3 regions of the Microbulbifer variabilis genome follow, and region 3 is predicted to be linked to each of the others. Evidence: predicted binding sites of a transcription regulator. Region 3 holds the regulator's gene; each other region holds the start of a gene.

Evidence for each region. Region 3 encodes PhoB, which activates phosphate uptake and scavenging genes when phosphate is short. Its sites were predicted from a motif close to TGTCATAAANNTGTAACA; they were not measured.
Region 1: the regulator PhoB is predicted to act here: its motif matches at 1,962-1,979, upstream of MJO52_RS18370 (PhoX family protein).
Region 2: the regulator PhoB is predicted to act here: its motif matches at 4,001-4,018, upstream of MJO52_RS06805 (phosphatase PAP2 family protein).

Annotation. Positions count from the first base shown of each region.
Region 1 covers NZ_CP092418.1:4,150,568-4,157,538, reverse strand. Annotated here, with positions in the region: gene MJO52_RS18370 (PhoX family protein) at 1-1,806, opposite strand, end outside; gene MJO52_RS18365 (TonB-dependent receptor) at 2,070-4,700, shown strand; gene MJO52_RS18360 (phytase) at 4,802-6,754, shown strand.
Region 2 covers NZ_CP092418.1:1,528,503-1,535,473, reverse strand. Annotated here, with positions in the region: gene tmpT (thiopurine S-methyltransferase) at 1-169, opposite strand, end outside; gene MJO52_RS06830 (DUF1097 domain-containing protein) at 444-971, opposite strand; gene MJO52_RS06825 (SDR family oxidoreductase) at 1,262-1,957, opposite strand; gene MJO52_RS06820 (DUF3301 domain-containing protein) at 2,012-2,332, shown strand; gene MJO52_RS06815 (DUF1653 domain-containing protein) at 2,347-2,595, shown strand; gene MJO52_RS06810 (saccharopine dehydrogenase family protein) at 2,757-3,824, shown strand; gene MJO52_RS06805 (phosphatase PAP2 family protein) at 4,079-4,585, shown strand; gene MJO52_RS06800 (MJ1255/VC2487 family glycosyltransferase) at 4,582-5,655, shown strand; gene MJO52_RS06795 (acyl-CoA dehydrogenase) at 5,953-6,971, shown strand, end outside.
Region 3 covers NZ_CP092418.1:4,784,384-4,791,354, reverse strand. Annotated here, with positions in the region: gene MJO52_RS20990 (M48 family metalloprotease) at 1-702, opposite strand, end outside; gene MJO52_RS20985 (DUF4265 domain-containing protein) at 772-1,251, shown strand; gene yaaA (peroxide stress protein YaaA) at 1,317-2,093, shown strand; gene MJO52_RS20975 (DUF938 domain-containing protein) at 2,090-2,701, shown strand; gene MJO52_RS20970 (hypothetical protein) at 2,704-3,063, shown strand; gene phoR (phosphate regulon sensor histidine kinase PhoR) at 3,085-4,416, opposite strand; gene phoB (phosphate regulon transcriptional regulator PhoB) at 4,551-5,255, opposite strand; gene ubiA (4-hydroxybenzoate octaprenyltransferase) at 5,365-6,207, opposite strand; gene MJO52_RS20950 (chorismate--pyruvate lyase family protein) at 6,271-6,882, opposite strand.

The sequences.
Region 1 (6,971 bases), 630 kb from region 3:
AGGGTGTTGCACTGCGATAAACAGAGTTGTGCCATCGGGAGTAAACTCGGGGCCGCACACCTCAGCGCCCTGCGGGCATCCAAAGAAGTGTTTGGGCGCGGCGCGCATTGGCCCCTCGGTGGCCATGGCCCAGAGGCCGTCGTGGAAGCCGAAACGCTCGCAGCCGTCAGTGGCCACCCACATGTTGCCATGAGGATCGAAGGCGACATTGTCCGGGTTGGTAAACCAGCCGTGATTAGAAATATTGTAAGTGGATTGCTGCCCGTAAGCGCCGCGCTCCTTGGGGTTCTCCGCATTGGGGTTGCCGCCAAGTAAAAACTGTTGCCAGCGGAATTGGTCACTGGTGTGATCTCGGCCGGTTTTTTTACCAGGCTTGATGGGGGGCACAATTTCCAAAATATGCCCGGCAGTATTTTGGTGACGGGGATTAGCCGCATCCACACCGTCTTCGGCGCGGCTTTTATTCTTGGTTAGCATCACATAGGTGCAGTCGTTGTGGGGATTGGTCTCTACATCCTCCGGGCGGTCCATGGGAGTGGCGCCCAGCAGTGCAGCGGCCTGGCGTGCGTCAATCAAGACATCTGCTTGATTATGAAAACCGTTGTTGCTGTTTAGAGGGCCCTGCCCAAAAACTAGTGGCAACCATTTCCCACTTCCATCCGCATCAAAGCGTGCCGCATAGAGGGTGCCTTCGGTCAGTAAATTGCGATTGTGGGTTGGATCTTTGGGCAGATAAGCCTCTTTGGAGACATAGCGGTAAACGAATTGGTGTTCGTCGTCATCGCCGCCATATGCCACCACCGGTTGGCCCGGCTTACAGACCAGGGTAAAGCCCTCGTGTTCAAAGCGGCCCAGGGTGGTCAGCTTGCGCGGTATAGATTGCGGGTCGTAGGGGTCGTATTCCACCATCCAACCAAAACGATTGGGTTCGTTGGGTTCTTGCTGTATATCGAAGCGCGGGTCGTAATCACCTAAGTTGCGATTGTGGGGCCTTACGCCGAAGTCAAGGTGATTGCGCGCCTCGCGAGTATCCTCGATTTTGTTGGGATCTCCTTGGAAGGCGCCACCAAATCCCTCCTCGGCCACCAATACCGTGCCCCAGGGAGTCTTGCCACCGGCGCAGTTGCCAATGGTACCGAGCACCTGGGTGCCAGAGGGATCTGCGGTTGTTTGCAAGCGTTTGTCTCCGGAGGCGGGGCCACTAATTTGCATCGGCGTGGTCGCGGTGATGCGGCGATTGTAGGGGCTCTCCAGAACCGGCTGCCAGCCTTTGTCGGTACGTGTAATTTCTATTACCGAGTGGCCACAGGCGGCTAGTTCTATGGCTACATGCTCGGCACTGACTCCCCGCGTGGCACTGTACTCATCGTTGTAACCAGAGAACATCAGGTGTGGTTGGGTGTACTCGTGATTTACACATAGTAGGCCGCGATCGCTGTTACCACTCTGGCAGTGGATATCTCCGTGCCCGGCAGGGGTATTCTCCGCCAATGGCATAAAGGCGATAAAGTCGTTGTTATAGCCAAAGCGTTGAGATTGTCCCTTCGCCGTCAATTGTTTCGGCTCAAATTCTTTGAGGTTAGCGACAATGGGGTCGCCCCACCGTAGCAGGATATCGGCGCTGTAACCCTGCGGTAAATGATGATTGAAGTCCAAGCTGTGGGGAACTTCCTGAAATGAGAGATTCTCCCGATGATGCTCCGATCCGCAGCCAGACATAAAGCTGGTTGCGGCGCCCGCAGCCGTGGCACCACCAATGGCCTTCAATAGCTTTCTACGGTCAGGGTTTTTAGGGGAATCTTTCATTGCTGCTGCTCCGTTGCGGGGAACCTAATAAAATTAAATTAACCTGACCTAATTAAATCGATGACATATCTTTTCCGCTATCGATTAATTAAAAGAGGTTAATAAAAAGCGATAAATAAGAATATTTAATTTATCTGGGAATTTTTCCAGCTATTTCTGAAAGCTTGATGACAGCTTAAAAAAACCGTCATGTAAAGTTCATAGTCGCCTACTAGTCTGCGCCCCAATAAATACGCCGCCGGGACTAATTGGAGTGGGACGCCATGAAAAGCACAACCATCAATTTTCAAACGCCCAACACCCCCGTTACCGCGCTTGCCATAGCAGTTTTTTGTGCTAATAACGGCTTGAGTGCCAATGCTTATGCACAAGAGAGCCAGGCCCGCACCATGGAAACGGTGACGGTTACTGCTCAGGCCAACAATGCGCGCAGCGACCTGGATCGTCAGCGTGACTCCAACAAGCTGGTGGCAGTACAAACTTCTGATGCCATTGGTGAGTTGCCGGATGCCAATGTAACAGAGGCCCTGCAGCGGATGCCTGGAGTCTTTATTGCCCGCGACCAGGGTGAGGGACGTTTTGTGGGGGTGCGCGGTATTGATCCCAACTTGAATGCCGCCAGCATCAATGGCGTCAGTCTGCCCGCACCAGAAATTGGCAGTCGCGCTGTGGCTCTGGATGTCATCCCCTCAGACCTACTTGCCAGCTTAGAAGTATTCAAAACCCTTACACCGGATATGAGTGCAGACTCCATCGGCGGGGCCATAGAAATCAAGAGTATTAACGCGCTGGACTACGATGGCAGTCGCTATAAATTCAGTGTTGAAAACAGTTATAGCGAACTGCAAGAGGAGCACAGTCCAAAATATGCAGCCACCATGACCAATGTTTTCGATCTTGATGGCAACAGGCGCTTTGGTGTCGCTCTGGCAGTCAGTCATCAGCAGCGAGATTTCGGTTCTGAAAATATTGAAACCGATGGTAGCTGGGAAGCGCTTGTGGCCGAGGACGGTAGTGAGGGGATTGGGGCAACTGAAATAGAACAGCGGGATTACACCATTACTCGTGAGCGCACCGGTATGGCCGCGAATTTCGACCTGAAATTGAGTAGTGGTGCACGAATCTATCTGCATAATCTCTATTCCGACTTCTCAGATCAGGAGATCCGTCAACGCAATTCCTGGAAACTGGATACAGAGCGCGATGAGCCAGAGACGATTTCCAGACATAGCGCCATTTGGGAAGAGGCGGCACTGGAAAAATCCTTGAAAGATCGTCTGGAAGAACAGGAGATTATTTCAACAGTATTGGGTGGAGAGCATAATTTCGAACAATGGGGTCTTGCCTACGTGCTGGGTTATTCTTACGCGGAGGAATCTGAGCCACATCGACGCGATACCGACTTTGTCCTTGAACCGCTGCGCCTGGGTTATGTGGAAGCGGGTAAAACTCCGCGTATGGCAGTGGACAGTAGCGACGCTGAAAAAATATTAGATCCCGCCAATTATCAACTGGACGAGTTGGTTATTGAGGATAATTTCACCGAGGATGAAGAGTTGAGTTTACGTCTGGATTTTACCAGGGAGATAAACTGGGGCAGCTATGACTCAACTGTGCAATTTGGCCTGCACGAACGCCAGAGGGAAAAACGTGGTGATCTGAATGCCAGCGTTTATGATGGTTTTGCCGGTGACTATACCTTGGCAGATTTTGTTCGTAACGATATTAATTACCGTCTCGATACCTTCGGACCGGGAGTTAATCCAGGCAATCTCAATCGATTTATTAATCGCAAGATTGCTAGTTTTGAGATGGATGAAACTGAAACCGCCCTCTCTTCTGCGCGTGATTACCAGATGCAGGAAGACATCAGTGCGCTCTACGTAATGAACACCATCGAACTTGATCGCGCTCAATGGGTCTTTGGAGTACGCTATGAACGCACCGATTTCAGTGCCAAAGGAATGCGTGTGATTGAATCCGAAGAGCCAGTACCCGGTGCCGATTTCATTGCCGATGAGGTCTATGCAAGTGCGGTCAATTATCAGCGCGATTACGATCACTTCTTCCCTAGTGTAAACTTCAAGCTTGATTACAGCGATAATATTGTGCTGCGTGCGGCCTACACCGAGTCCCTGTCGCGCCCCTCGTTTGGCCATCTGAATCCCTCGCCGGCGCAAATTGAGTACGACGATGGTGAGCTAGAAGTGGAAGCCGGCAATCCAGCTCTGCAACCTTATGAATCTCGCAACCTGGATTTCTCCGCAGAATACTACGCGGATCATCTGGGTATGCTATCGCTGGGATTGTTCCACAAGTCTATCGATAATTTTATAGTGATGTCCGATGTTTCCAGTAGCGCGGACTTTACTCAGTATATCGGTAACCTGATAGTGGAAGAGGCCGAAATACTTCAACCTATCAATGGTAAAAGGGCACGGATTAACGGTGCGGAACTGGCTTGGACACAGGGCTTCGATAATGGTTTCCTACTGCGTGCTAACGCAACCTTCACAGACTCTGAAGCCAGTCTAGGATTGGGGCCGGGTCGTCAACGCAGCGACAAAATTTCTATGTCATCCCAAGCAGATCTGGTGGGAAATTTTATTGTCGGTTATGAGCGAGATGCTTTTAGCCTGCGCTTGTCTGCTGCTTTTCGCAGCGAGCGATTGCTGGAGGTAGATATGGAGGATGCATCCCGTGATCGTTATGAAGAGGATCACTTACAATTGGATCTCTCTGTGCGCTACCACTTGAACAACGGTTTACTACTGACATTCACCGGAGTGAATTTGACCGATGAGCCTTATTATGTGCATAACTCTGGTTTCAACGGTCAATATGAAGAGTACGGGTCGACTTATGCCCTGGGCCTGAGTTACAGCACTTTCTAGCGGGACAACATCTAAAACATTTTTAATAAAATTACGGTGTTTATGCACTGCAAGGAGCCTCACACAGGTGGGGCTCTTTCTCCGGAATTGAATGGCTTTCCATGAAAAAACTGCATTTTATTATTGCGATCATGCTCGCCGCTGCGCTACTCGTTAGCTGTGGTCACGATGTGGATTCTGTTTTACGCATTAAAAAGGCCTTGCCGCAACGGGCAATTCCCTTGGGTGCGATAGACGCAGAACAGATTCTGCCAATACGGGTTGGGGCTGAGCAATATTTATTGCTTGCCAGCGAGCGTCGCGGTTTGCTTGTAATAAATTCCTACGGAGAAATACTCGCCTCCCAAGAGGGAAGGGTGGAACGCCTAGCCGTACAAGCTCTGCCTAATGAAACTTTACTGGTGGCCTCCTTCGATGAGCGCCTGGCGCAAATAAATTTACATGAAATACGCCACAGTGATGCTTCAAATAACGTAAATTTTAGGCTACTGGGTAGCCAGAAAATGCCAACGCTACAGAGTGCCCTGTGCTTTTCCCAACAAGAACAGCGCACTCATTTGTTTAGCATTGGTGAAGATGGAATAGGTCGTGAATATTTATTATTCCCAGCCCAACAACAGTGGCAGATGCAAGAAGTACGTCCACTCTATTTTGGTGAGCAAGTTAATGCTTGCGCAGTAAGCCCACGCTCCCAACGCCTACTAGTATCTCAACCACCCATTGGAATCCTGAGCTTAAATACAAACGCGGAAAAGGATGAGCAGCGTAAATTATTCCTTAGTGCTCATTGGCTTGGTGAAGACTTCGGCAATCTATGGTTTGATGCTCGTAGTGAAAGTCTGTGGCTGAGCGCAGGTGATCAGATACATCGCTACCGACTGCCTTTTTCCTCAGAGGAGCCAGAGTGGCACCTTCATATTAACGAGAACCACTCAGCAGTCTCCCCAGTTTTCTTAAATGGTCAGCTCTGGGCCCTGGATGTTGGTCGGGATCAGCTGTTGGTTTTTGATGATGTGGAAAATGATTACTTAGAAACTGAGTCTACAGGATTTGATCCCGAGAGCGGTGATTCAATCGTCAGTGTATTTGCTCGCAATCAGACGGACCCGGTAGAGTCATTTGGTGATGCTGCTGATGATCCTGCTATCTGGGCCAATAAATCCCAGCCACAGAATAGCCTGATTTTGGCAACGGACAAAAAAAGTGGCCTGAATATTTACAATTTATCGGGAAAGCTGCTCGAACATTTTGCTGTGGGACGTGTTAACAATGTGGATATCCGCAGTATTGAACATCCTCATTATAGTGCATTAGCGGCAGCATCTAACCGCTCGACCGCCGGGGTGAACCTCTTTGCCATCACGGCTGAGGGGCATGTCGAGCACCTGGGGCTACGCGCTATAAATTTGCAAGATCCTTATGGCCTATGTTTGCAGAAAACCAATAATCAGCTATTTGCTTGGGTATCGGATAAAGATGCTGCCTTGCACCAGTTTGAAATTGATCTCGGCGAGAATCCCACAGAATTTTCGTTAAAAAAGCATACAGAAATAGTCGTAAATAGCCAGGTTGAAGGCTGTGTCGTCGATGATAAGTGGCAGAGGCTCTTTTTTGCCGAGGAGGATCGGGGGATTTGGTCACTGGGCCTTAAAAAGCAACAGAATAGTGAATACCAGGCTAAATTGGTTGCTGAAGTGGATGGTCAGACCCTGGTGGATGATGTGGAAGGGCTCGCCCTCTACCTAACAGAGGATAGTGGTTACCTGATCGCCTCTAGCCAGGGTAATGACAGTTATGCGTTATTCACACGTGATGGTAATGACTTTGTTGGTCATTTTAGGGTAACAATGAATGTGCGCTCAGGTATCGATGGAAGTTCTGAAACCGATGGCCTGGATGTTACCAGCCTGTATCTTGGGCCGGAATATCCAATGGGTTTGCTTGTTGTCCAAGATGGCAGGAATCGTCTGCCCAATGCCAAGCAGAATTTTAAATTGATTGATTGGTATACGGTGAGTGAGGCATTGGATTTGTCGGTCTTTGTTAAAAATTAACCATTTATATTTATTGTGACAAAACTCTGTTGGAATTTTCTATAGAATTGCTATGAAAAATATCGGGGTTCGTCTTTGCTATAAACCTGATATACATAATAAAAATTGTTTTTTATATTTCCTGCTCCAAGCTATGATCTAGCGTTATTGGTTATAGTGATTTTGATTAAATTTTCCATCTGAGCCAAAAAAACAAAATTTGGTGAAAGATTAAATC
Region 2 (6,971 bases), 1.6 Mb from region 3:
AAAGCAACCAGGCGATATCACGGGTTTTGCCACATAGTGGAACAAATACTCTATCGCCTTTGGAGAGAGAAAGCTGTGAAAAGAACTCCGACAGTAAGGAATTACCAGAGGCTTCGTGGAAGGCTATATTATTTTTCTTCCACTTCTCATGCCAATATGTCGCTTCCATGTTGCACCCCCATGTGCATTTTAACGGTTATTTCTGATAACTCTGACGGATAATTCAGAGATCCTTCACACTCACTAAACCTAATATAAAAGGTATTCCAGTTCAGACTCTGCTTCAGGGCCTGAAGCCTCGGGATCAGTGAAAGCCAGTGCAGTTAAAAAAACAAAGGCTCCTGCAAATACGATGCTCTTCAACATTATCGATACCTCAGAACAATTCTTTCACAGATGTAATGGGAGTCCGGAGTACTCTCTCTTTCTTCAACAGCCACAAGTTATTTGCTTTTCGCCGATCCAGAGATAAAGAGTTTTCCCGGCCAGATAAAATCAACCAACCCCGCGACTATCGCGCCAAGTACAGCAGCAGTAATAAGCAGGAAATAACCATCTAAAGAGATCGGTTGCTGAGCTGTGAAAGCGATCAAGATACCAATCCCATAACTAATAATATTGCCAACCCCAGTAACCAAACCCATTGCCCAGGCCCCAATGGCCGATAATAATAAGGCCGTGGGTAAAGCTAACCATGGTTGTTCCAGTTGCCACCCTGCAGTTCCCACAATTGCGACCAATCCTAGCCCAAGCCCTGTAACTGCACAGGCCAGGTTATAGCCACCGGAACGCAAGCTGCCGCCTCTGGCAAAATAGGTAACAGCACCCAGGGCCGCCACCCAGCTGGGCACACCAACAAGCTGGGCTGCCACAATCGCCAAAGAGGCACTCAGAAAAATCCGCAACCCAGTAAAAAGACGTTCCTGAGATTGCCCGTTACTATGTTCGAGACTTTCAGTTACGCTATTCATTACTTTCTCTCAATCTCCACTGCACGCATTAATGACTGGCAATTCCTTGCCTAAATGCTTTCTACGCCACGCTGACTACTGATAACAATAAGTGGAGGAGCTATAGTCATCCCTCCATTAAGTGTATTTTCTCGCGTCTTTTGAATTTGCGGGTAGCAGACTTCTTCCGCATCCTTGCCCAATCTTGCAATCGGTACAAACATGCGGCAAATTCAGGGAGTGGTTCTACCTACCCAAAGGGCGTTTTCTTAGTAGGTGATCAATAGAGGCCAATTGGGGAGATATGGGGATTACCAGGGGATTTCACTGCCATCATAATTATAAAATCGTCCACTCTTACCCTGACCCGCTTGCGTAAGCAGCTTCTTCAGGGCCGCCACACTTTGTGCCGTTGAAATCAGGGCACCGGGGCCCCCCATCGCAGTTTTTACCCAGCCCGGGTGCAATGCCATAACTGTGATTCCGCGATCATGGAGATCAATCGACAAGCTTTTAACGATCTGGTTGAGTGCTGTTTTGGAGCTTCGATAAATATAACCACCCCCAGAGCGGTTATCGGCGATACTGCCCACCTTGCTACTCATCATGGCTATCAGCTTGTAGTCGCTGGCCGCCACGTTATCGCAAAAAGTTTCCGCCATCATGTATGGTGCAATGGTGTTGGACTCCAATACGCGGCGCCATTCTTCCCGGTCCACTTTGCCAAAACCAGTGCCTTTTGGGCCGTAATATCCCGCATTATTGAGCAAGATATCGATAGGCTCCCCTTTCAAGGCCTTACCGAGAGCAATCATTTGCTCATAGTCGGTTACATCCAACTGGATGGGCTCTATCAGTGGGTATTTAGCCTGTAAGGCGTTGAGTTCATCGGCCTTTTTCAGATCTCTACAACAGGCAAATACACGCCATCCATCCTTGGCAAACTGGGCAGTCAACTCCAGACCTATGCCTCTATTACAACCGGTGATCATTATGGTGCCAGACATCGCCTCTCCTTCAGTGTTATTCTTGCGGATCGCGATCATAGCAACTGTAGAACAATGTACTACTCACCCGACAATCTACTTTGGTTATTACTATTAGCTACCGTGGCTTGGTATATCTGGGCCAATATGGCAGCAAAAGAACATGTCAGACGCGCTGCGACCAATCACTGCAAACAACTGGGAGTGCAACTTCTCGACGATACGGTTGTGCTGGTACGCACCCGCTTAAAGCGTAACCGTCGTGGCCAGATCAGCCTGCAACGCAGTTATGAGTTTGAATTTACTTCCACTGGAGAACATCGCTATTCCGGTGTAGCAATTCTCCACGGCCGCCGTATTGAGCAGCTACAGCTGTCTCCACACCATTTGAGTTAACTTGGTATTTGTTGATGAAACCCGGCCTTTATCGCCACTACAAAGGAAATCTTTACGAAGTCCTGCACACGGCCATCCATAGCGAAACAGAAGAGCTCCTGGTGATCTATCGCGCGCTCTACGGAAACTATATTGTTTCGGCTAGGCCTTACGCTATGTTTAGCGACACAGTCTCAGAGGATGGAAAAACATTCCCCCGCTTTAAACTCGAAAAAGCCTTCGAAATGATGGATAACACCCACGTAAAAAAAGCGCCAGAATAAATAAATCCAATCAGTCTCCAATCCCTGTCTTGCGCCATTTAATGCCAGAGGGATAACCTCTCGTGTCAGACAGAAGCCGATATTAATCGATAAAATTTGGCGCCTGACAAACAAGCTTGATCCTCTCGGACAACCCGCTCTCGAACCCACAAGGAAAACCGGTGAACAACAAGAATATTATGATCTATGGCGCCTATGGTTACACTGGTGAGCTGATTGCCCGCCAAGCTGTAGCGCTGGGTTATCGCCCCATTCTAGCTGGTCGCAATGCTCAAAAATTACAGCCTCTGGCAGAAGCCCTTAATCTCCCGGCCATGGCCATCGACTTGGGTAATACGGAAGTCTTGGAACGCAGCTTGCGAGACGTTTATCTGGTTATCCACTGCGCCGGTCCATTTTCTGCTACCGCTGAATCCATGATGAGGGCCTGCCTCAACACCCGTACCCACTACCAGGATATCACTGGTGAAATTTCCGTTTATGAGACCGCACATCGTCTTGATGATGAAGCCAAAGCCAAGGGCGTCGTACTTTGCCCTGGTGCGGGATTCGATGTCATTCCTACTGATTGCCTCGCTGCCGCATTACACCAAGCTCTGCCGTCAGCCACGCACCTGGCGCTTGGCTTCGACTCGGAGTCGAGTTTAAGCCCCGGTACAGCCAAGACCTCTATCGAAAGCCTCGGTATGGGAGGCGCCATTCGGCGCAATGGCAAAATCGAAACCATTGGCCATGGGCAGCTTACTCGCACCATCGATTTTGGCCGAGGTGAAAAGTTTGCTGTCGCAATTCCCTGGGGTGATATCTCTACTGCCTTCCACTCAACCGGTATCCAAAATATTGAGGCCTACATCCCCATGAGCCCGGCAAGGGCAAAGAAGCTAAAGCGCCTGAATGGATTTCGTTGGCTGCTTCGTACCCAGTGGCTACAAAACTGGCTGAAAGCAAAAGTGAGCAAGTCTGTTCGAGGCCCCAGTGAAGAGCGTCGTGCCGGCCAGAAAACCTGGGTTTGGGGAGAAGTGCGCAATGACCGTCGCGGTGAGCGTAAAGTTGGCCGACTCACCACCGCCAACGGCTACGATGTCACCGTCTCTGGTTCCCTGGCAATCATGCAATATCTCCTCGACTATCAGGGCGAGGGGGGCTATTTCACGCCATCAAAACTCTGCGGCTATAAGCTGGTGGAGGATCTACACGGCTCTGGAACGATCGAAATCAAGCCGGCCTAGCCACTATTCTCAAAACCTTTCTGCTTTTTTCTAACGGGCAAATCATGGAGCCGCGGACAGCTGCTCCGACTCTCTTTCCAGTCATTCCTTTCTTAGCGCCTTATTCACCTATCCTGGATCAATTTTCTGCCAAGCTTTTAAAAGCGGTATATAGGCGTAAATAACATCTATTTTGAGATTTCACTATTACGACATCATTTGGTCAACTCCGTGCAATAATCAATTTTTAAGTTTGCGGCATGCGAGACTTATCCATGAATTTGAAGAGTATTGATGTGTCCCTGGTTCTGTATCTTACGGAACGGGCGTCACGTCCCACTTCACGCAGACGGTACCTTTGGCTATCCAAATCTGGAGATGGCTGGCTCACCGTCGCCGTACTCCTCAGTTATATTATTTCCAACGCCGCCACTCAGCTTTTTATTGCCGCATTCTCTGGCTTGGCGGTAGAGCGTTCTCTCTATTGGACAATCAAAAACACGACCCGCCGCAGGCGTCCACCTCAGGCTATCCCCGGTATACGCCCGATTATTATCGCCCATGACCGTTTCAGCCTGCCCTCGGGGCATACCTCTGCAGCCTTTCTTTTTATTACATTTATGACTCAGCAAGTCAGCCCAATGTGGGGGTTAGGCTATATCTGGGCGACCGGGGTGGGCGCCGCCCGTGTAGGCCTGGGGGTACATTTCCCTTCTGATATTTTCGCCGGTGCCCTTCTCGGTTCATGTGTCGCATTAGCCTCTGGTGCCGTCCTTTTATGAAAATACTCTATGGCGTTCAGGCCACCGGCAATGGACATATTGCCCGTTCACGCACATTGGCAAAGGCATTGCAACAATACCCAGAACTTGAAATCCAATGGCTGTTTTCAGGTCGACCAAAGGAAAACCTGTTTGGCATGGAATTGTTTGGCGACTATTGGTGGCGGGAGGGAATGACCATTGTCCACAGTGAGGGGCGCCTTAGAAGCTTGGCCACGGTTGCCCAGGCTAAATTGCGCCAATTAATCCAGGATGTCCGCAAACTGCCAGTTAGCGAATACGACCTAATCATCAGTGACTATGAACCTGTCACCGCCTGGGCGGCGAAAATGCGCAAAAAGCCCAGTGTGGGTATCGGTCACCAATACGCTTTTTTACACTCGATTCCCATGCCCAGGTATAACTGGCCTTTTCATACCGTTTTACGTATCTTTGCTCCCACAAAAAAAAGCCTGGGTTTGCACTGGCATCACTTTGGCAACCCCATATTACCGCCCATAGTCCCCCCTCAACCCAAACCCGTGAGTGACACAGAAGATTACATTCTGGTCTACTTGCCCTTTGAACACCCAATACCCATGCTGGAGGAACTGGCCAAAGTAGAACGGCAATTTATTGTTTACGGTGTGCCAGAAAATCTGCCCACGGCAAACAATATCCAGATAAAGTCGCCTTCCACACTAGGATTCCAACAGGACTTGGTCAATGCCCGTGCAGTAATCTGTAACAGTGGTTTTGAATTACTGGCAGAGACCCTGGCTCAAGGCAAACCCATCCTAAGCCGACCACTGGCCTATCAATTTGAACAGGAAGCCAATGCCCAAGCACTGGAACAACTAAAGCTGGCGAAGATCGTACGCTCCATAGATGCCAATAGTATTCACACCTGGTTGCAGGAGGGGCCAAAATCTGTACGTATCCAATGGCCAGATGTCGCACAAGCTATTGCTGCCTGGATAGCACAGGGCTGTAAGCAAGACCCCGCAGATCTCGCCCGCAGTTTATGGCGACAAGTGACCCCCCGCCCCACCGAAGGGACTGTACCCACCTACCAGAACGCTACCGACTAACCCTTCTTTTTTTGCGCTATCCGCAGTTGTAAAGACCATTGCCAGTCTATGGCCCACGGCCTTCTACCACCATATCGCCAAGCGCATTCACACAAAAAGTCATTGCCCAATTTTGAGCCTCAGCGTTTACTTATCTGCCATTCAATCACCAACTAGACATTTATTTATCCAGCACTTAAAAAATATTTGATCAGCACGGCACGAGTGTCTATCTCCAGCAATAGTGCAGTGGATTTGAAATTTTTGTAGTCGGACTAATATGTACATTTGCTCCATAAAAAAAATAATGAGGTAAGCATGACTAATTCATTGCTCAACGACCGTGATACCGAATTTCTACTCTATGAATTTCTCGATACCGAAGCGCTGCTACAGCGACCACGTTACAAGGAGCATTCCAGGGAAGTTTTCGATGCAACACTGAAAACCGCACGCACTATTGCCGAAAAATTTTTCGCCAACCACAATGCCAAGGGCGATGCCAATGAGCCCAACTTTGATGGCGAAAAAATACAGATGATCGCAGAGACCAAACAATCTTGGGATGCCCTCTCGGAGGCCGGTTTTCTCGCGGGGCATTGCAATTTTGATGAAGGCGGCATGCAGCTGCCCAAAGCGATAATCAGCACGGCCCTTGGCTATGTTAGTGCCGCAAATATTGCCAGCGCTTGCTACCCCTTCCTGACTATTGCCGCCGCCAACCTACTGCGCTCATTTGCCAGCGACAGCCTAAAGGCACAGTTTTTGCCGCAGATGCTCGATGGCCGCTTCGCCGGCACTATGGCCCTCACAGAGCCCGATCAGGGCTCAGCTCTGGCCGATATCCGCACCAGTGCCGAACAGGCTGAAGATGGCAGCTACCGTATTCGCGGACAAAAGATGTATATCTCCGGTGGCGACCAGTCTCTGACAGAAAATATCGTTCATCTGGTATTGGCAAAAATCAAGGGTGCCCCCGCCGGCGTTAAGGGAATATCCCTATTTTTAGTGCCTAAAATGCTCCTTGATGAAAACGGCCAGGTAGCCCAGCCCAACGATGTAAAACTGGCGGGATTGCTGCATAAAATGGGCTTTCGCAACACGACCTCTACAGTATTGAGCTTTGGTGAGGATCAGGGCGCAGTGGGCTACCTGATCGGTGAGCCTCACCAGGGGCTCAAATATATGTTCCAGATGATGAATGAAGCTCGGATCAGTGTCGGCGCAGGGGCCTCTATTCTGGGCTATCAGGGCTATGCCTACTCCCTGCAGTATGCCAAGGACCGCCCCCAGGGACGCCTGCCTTCCAACCAGGACCCCAGCGCCAAGCAAGTACC
Region 3 (6,971 bases):
GAGGGCTTCCAGGCCGTTGCTCTGCTGCCCTTTGGAGAGTTCGACGAATTTGCGCTGCAGTCGCACGGCGCCCTGGGGGTCATAGCCGGCGGCAGCCATATATTTCATGCCGTATTCGTCGGATTCCAGTTCGTTGCCGCGACCGTAGCGGGCGATATAGGCGGAACCTCCCAGCTGGCTGCCGGTGGAGATAAGGTCCGCATAGGCGGAATCTTTGGTGGCCGCACCGAGTACAGCCAGGCCGGCCCCGAGCACCTGTTGTTGTGACATGGCGGTGGCGGAGTGGCGTGCGGCGGCATGGACAATTTCGTGGCCGAGTACAGCGGCCAATTCCGCCTCATCCTCAAGCTGGACCAGCAGGCCTCTGTTAATGGCGATTTTGCCAGCGGGAAGTGCCCAGGCGTTGGGAACGGAGTTATTCAATACTACAAATTCGTAGGGCAGCTGCGGCTGGTCCGAGACCCGAGCCAACTTTTGCCCGACCCGATTCACATATTCCTGCAAGCTGGGATCTATGGTGTACTGACCGCCCTGTTGTTGTTGGTTGATTGGGTATTGCTGCTGTCCTAAGTTCAATTCCTGCTGGGCCGATACCAGAGAGAACTGTTGCTCTCCGGTCACTGGATTGGTGACACAGCCACTGATAATAGAGGTTGCCGTCAACGCCACTGCGGCGAAGAAAGCCTGGTTACGCGAGATCATTGCTTGCCTCCCTGTATAATGCCGATTATTCAACGATCACCCATTGTACACAGTCGGGGAATAGAGGTTATGACGGCACTTCAGGTAATAGAGTTATTTGCGGGCACCAACCCCGATGGCGAGCCGGTGGTAGAGCGCTTACAGGTACGAGTCAATGAGGACGACAGTTGCCAGCTGGTACGTTCTCCCGCATTTATTAAAGGCATCGCCAGTGGCGATTGCATTAAAGTGGATAAAGATACCCAGCAATTTGAGCTGGTTAAGCGCTCCGGTAATCTGGCGATCCGTGTTTTCTGTCGCGGCGACAGCGCCGAACTCTCCGACCGCTTGAGCCCGCAGCTGGAGAAACTTGGAGGGGAGCTGGATCTGGAAGTTCCACGCATGCTGGTTTACAGCATCCATGTCAGCTGTGGTTTCGATAAGATTGAGGAAATTCTCAATAGTATCTGTGATGGTGCCAACAGTGCCTGGTACTACGGCAATGTCTACGATCCGAAGGATGGCCAAACACCCCTCAACTGGTGGCAGGATATATTGAAGCCCGAATAGAGCAGTGCCCCGGTCCTAGCGGTTGGGCTCAAATAGAAAGCGAAGCAGCATAAGTAAGGCACCCGATGTTAATAGTGATTTCTCCAGCCAAGACGCTGGATTACGAGAGTGAAATACCCACACTGGAAACTACACAGCCAGACTTTCTCAAGGAGTCAGCGGCATTAATTGGCGAACTGCGTGATCTGAGCCCACAGCAGATCTCCAGCTTGATGAAGATTTCCGACAAGCTCGGTGTGTTGAATTACGACCGCTTTCAAGACTGGAAACGCCCTTTCACAGATAAAAATGCGCGCCCGGCCCTACTCGCCTTTAAGGGGGATGTTTATACCGGCCTGGCCGCTGAAACTATGGGCAAGCGCGATTTCAGTTATGCGCAAAAGCATTTGCGAATGCTCTCCGGTCTCTATGGCCTGTTGCGCCCGCTGGACCTGATGCAACCCTACCGCCTGGAAATGGGCACCAGATTTGAAAACAGCCGCGGTAAAAATCTGTATGAATTTTGGGGAGAGCAAATTACTGAGACGATCAATGCCCAGTTGCATGCGCTGAAGAGCCGGGAATTGGTCAACCTTGCCTCTAATGAGTACTTCAAGGCGGTAAAGCCCAAGGCGCTTGATGCAGAGGTCATTACCCCCCATTTTAAAGATCTAAAAAATGGTCAGTATAAGATGATCAGCTTCTTTGCCAAGAAAGCGCGGGGCATGATGAGCCGCTGGGCGATTGAGCAGCGGGTGAAGAAAGCGGAGGAGCTTAAGGGCTTTGATGTGGCTGGCTATACCTATAACTCGGGCATGTCCAATGAGCGCGACTGGGTTTTCACTCGGGATGAACAGCAATGAGCGATACCAGCCTGCCGGATGCACCGGCTTGTGCGCGTAATCGCGATCCAATTCTTACTCATCTGTGCCGCCTGCTGGATGGTAGCCATAAGGTATTGGAGGTGGGGAGCGGCACAGGTCAGCACGCGGTCTTTTTTGCACCGCGCCTGCCCCACTTAATTTGGCAGACCTCGGAGCGGGCGGAAATGCTGCCCGGTGTGCGAGCTTGGTTGGCGAGTGCGCCCGCACAGAACTTGCGCGAACCTCTGACTCTGGATGTCGATGCGCCCTGGCCTGCGCTGAATTTCGATGCGGTGTTTACCTCGAATACCCTGCATATTATGTCGAGGGAGTCAGTACAGCGATTCTTTCACAAACTGCACACTCTGTTAGAACCCAATGGCTTGCTGGTTGTATATGGACCCTTCAAGATTGATGGCAGTTTTATCGGGCCCAGCAATGCGGATTTCGATACCTACCTCAAAGAGCGCAACCCCGATAGCGGTATCCGTGATCTGGAGTGGTTGGATCAATTGGCCAGTGATGTCGGCATGCGTCGGGAAGAGCTAAATTACCTGCCAGCGAACAACCAGCTGGTCGTTTGGCGTAAATACGATAACAAGGAGTGATTATGCCCGTATGGTTTGAAGTTTCCGTTGTTGTGGCGTTTGCCATTGCAGCTGTGTTTTTTTTCGCCAAATATCGTGAAACTGCTGCAGCCCTGCATGAAAGTGAGCGCATGAAAACGCGTCTCTCCAATGACCTGAATCGCTATAAAGATGTGCCGCGGCTGCGCGCTCTGCGCGATGCTTTGGTGGGAAACAAGCCTCTGCCTGTGGATGACAATGGCAATGAGCATCTGTTGTTAAGAGATGGGGATTTAAAGTTGCACCACCTGATCCTGCGCCGGGAGAGCACCCCGGTGCACGATGAAGAAGAGGCTACCTATATCAAAAATGGTGAGCCGGTAAAGCTGCCAGAATTTGAATAGTTTTATCATTGAGGGGGTGGATCAAGAATCCGCGCCCTCGGTCTCCATTAGTTCCCGTGAGGGGCTCTCTTCCAGCTTGGTGGAGGGGAAATGCAGGGTGAAAGTACTGCCCTGGGCTGGGACACTGTGCACGCTCATTTCCGCACCGTGGCGCAACAGTACATGCTTGACGATAGCCAGGCCCAATCCCGTGCCGCCGCTGTCGCGGGAGCGGCCGGGGTCTACCCGGTAAAAACGTTCGGTAAGGCGCGGGATATGCAGCGAGTCTATACCGATACCCTGGTCCCGCACACTGAAGTGGCCGCCATCGTTATCCTGCCACCAGCGCAGTTGTATCTCCCCGTTCCCCGGGCTGTATTTCACCGCATTGAGCGCCAGGTTGGCGAAAGCACTGTGCAGCTCACTGGCATCGCCGCGGATACTGCAATCCCCTTCGCACGCTACGCTGACCTGGTGACGGTCGCCGCTAAAGCTGCGCGCTTCGCGGGCAACTCGCTCCATCAACTCGCGCACATCTACAGAGACGTCACCCGTTTTTCGCTCTGACGTTTCCAGGCGTGCCAGAAGAAGCAAGTCGTTGACCAAGGTGGTCATACGTGCCGCCTGCTCCTCCATCTGAACCAGCGGGCGCCGCCAGGCAGGGGGGGCCATATCGCTGTTCTGTAGGGTTTCCAGGTAGCCGGCAATTACGGTAAGAGGAGTGCGCAACTCGTGGGAAACGTTGGCGACAAAATCGCGGCGCATCTGCTCGAGATTGTGCAGGCGGGTGATATCGCGAACGATAACCAGGGCTTCATCCTTGCCGTAGCGGGTCACTTCCAGTTGCAGATGCAGGGCTTCATTACCCGGCGCTGGCAGGGTCAGCGGTTCGCGAGGGCTGTTGTCCTCGCTGTGCATATAGCTGACAAAGCCAGGGTCACGCACAAAGTTCACCAGGGACTGCCCCTGATCACTGGACTGCAGGCCGAGCAGCTCGCCGGCGGCGGGGTTCCACCAGGCCAGGTGGTCGCCATTTTCCAGGGCTACAATGCCTTCGCGCAGGGCGCTGGTGCTGTCCTGAACACGGCGTAACATGACATGCAGCTTTTGCTTCTCACGGCGGTGACGGCGTTGCATACGGTAGAAGTCGTCATAGATTTCACCCCAGATACCAAAAGCAGTGGGAGCGGGGCCGCGGCGGCCATTGGCAAGCCAACGATTGAAGCGGTGCTGCTGCCACAGCACTGAGAGCAGGTAGGCTGCCAGCCCTAAAATCAGGGTGAGCGACCACTCGGACGTGGTGAAGCCGAGGGTCAAGCAGCCCAGAGCAATAATTAAGAAGCGCGAAAATTCGCCAATACTGCGATCCAACATAGCCTTGCCGTGTTACCTGGCAGTTGTCGGGAGGGCTGATGTCCACCCCCGCACTTAATACATCTTAGAAACCCGGTCCTCTGTGGGAGTGACCAATGGTTACCGCGGGAGTCAGTGCCGATCTTTGCAGATTGTCACACTTTTTCGGCAGTTTGCACAGAAAATCGATAGCCGGTGCCGCGCACTGTCTGGATATAACGGTCGTGACCGTCAAGTGCCAGAGCTTTGCGCAGGCGGCGGATGTGTACGTCGACGGTGCGCTCCTCCACATAGACATTGCCACCCCAGACGTGATCCAGCAGCTGGGTGCGTGTGTAGGCGCGCTCCTGGTGAGAGAGAAAGAAAGTCAGCAGGCGAAATTCAGTAGGCCCCATATCCACCGGCTGTCCCTTGATGGTGACCCTGTGGCTTAGAGGGTCCAGTACCAGATCGCCGGCGCTGAGGGGGTCTTCGGGGGTGGCCGGGCCGGCGCGGCGCAGTACCGCCTTGAGGCGCGCCACCAGCTCGCGGGGGGAGAAGGGCTTGGTGATATAGTCGTCGGCGCCCGTCTCTAACCCTTTGATTTTATTGTCTTCTTCGCCTTTGGCGGTGAGCATGATGATGGGCACCGCGGTGGTCAGCTCATCGCGCTTAAGTCGGCGGGCCAGCTCTACTCCGGATACATCGGGTAGCATCCAATCGAGAAGAATAAGGTCTGGCTTTTCATCGATGACTAAGGCGTGGGCCTCTTGGGCGTTTTCCGCCTCCAGGCAACGGTAGTCTGCCATTTCTAAAGCCACCCGCAGCATATCGCGTACAGGGGCTTCGTCGTCGACAATCAGGATCGTTTTACTGTGCATTTGGCTGCCATACCCGCTCTGTTGTCAGAAGTTCCCGGTTATGGCCGAGGATTAAACGGGATTTATATGACAAATATATGACGGTTATGCCTGAACTCCCAGACCTGGATCAATTGAAGAGGTAATGCAGGAATATTCCGGCAAAAAACACCAACCCTACCCAGTTGTTGTGGAGAAATGCCTTGAAGCAGGCCTCTCTATCGCGGTTGCGAATCAGCCATTGCTGGTAAGCGAAAAGCGCCGCTATAGCCGTAACTGCCAAGTAGTAAATGGCGCCGAGGCCGAAGCGCTGGCCGATCAACACCAGTGCCATTAGAACCAAAAGCTGCAGAGTGGCAGTCATGGCTCTGTCCATTTCCCCGAACAGAATTGCCGTGGATTTAACTCCGATTTTTAGGTCGTCATCCCGATCCACCATGGCGTAAAAAGTGTCATAACACAGGGTCCACAACAGGTTGGCGACATAGAGAAGCCAGGCCTGGGGAGGCACTTCGCCGGTCACTGCGGCGAAGGCCATGGGGATCCCCATACTGAAGGCCGCGCCCAATACGACTTGAGGCAGGTGAGTGTGCCGCTTGGCAAAGGGGTAGCAGAAGGCCAATGCCAGTGCTGGCAATGACAATAAAATCGTTAGCTGATTGGTGGTGAGCACCAGCAAAAAAGCCGCGAAGCTGAGCCCGGCGAATAGGCCAAGAGCCGCCTTGGGAGTAACGTTACCGGTGGCCAGGGGGCGCGTGGCGGTGCGCTTAACATGGCCGTCAATCTCGCGGTCGGCGAAGTCATTTATCGCGCAGCCGGCCGCACGCATCAGGATGACGCCCAAAGTGAACACTGCAAATAGATGCAGCCCTGGCCAGCCCCCCGCCGCAAGCCACAGTGCGACCCAAGTGGGCCACAAAAGTAATAGGGAGCCAATGGGCCTATCCATACGCGCCAATTGCCAGTAGGGCATTGCGGCGGGCCAGCGCGCGGCGATTTGTTGGCTAATCACGGTGGCTAATCTCCCTGTATTTGGTTATTGGTTTGCGGGGACTGCAGGTGGGTCATCGGGGCAGAACTGCGATAGAAAGGCCTCTGCGACCAAAAGGGGTTTGCCCCGCAGCCAAAAAATTGAGCGGCGCCCCCAGGCACTGTCGCCGCCGTCGCAGAGTCCTTGAGCCTGCAAGTCGGGGTTGCGCCGCAATTGGTTGAACTCTATTTCGCCTCGGCGAATCCCTGGTTCGCTGAACAGCAGCTCCCCCAGAGGGCGGTCGTCGAGACTGCGTAAGTTGCGGGACTTGCCCTGCAAACTGCGCAGGGGAAGTACACTGCGCGCGTAAACCCAGGGTTGGCCACACCCTATCAGTAGTACCTCCCGTACCAGGGCGCGGCTGTGGCGATTTAAATTGAGCGCGCGGCATTCCTCCGCGCGGGGTAGCTGCCAGCTCTGACCAAGTACCTGCACACTGAAATCCCCTCCACTCAGTTGCTTCAGTGCAGCGGTGAGCGAACCGGTGTATGCCAGCCACGGCATCAGGTTTTCTGGTGGTTGGAACTGTGCCGATTCAAATGGCCGCCCCCGCCAATCGCCCGCAGGTACAAATGGAGACTGGTGCAACGATAACTCCGCAGTCGGTAAAAAGGGCATTGTACCCTGCCCACTGGCGGCTGGCGCCACTCCGTTGGATTTTTGCTCACCGGGGCGGCAATGGATATAGTGCTCCCTTTAATGAAAAC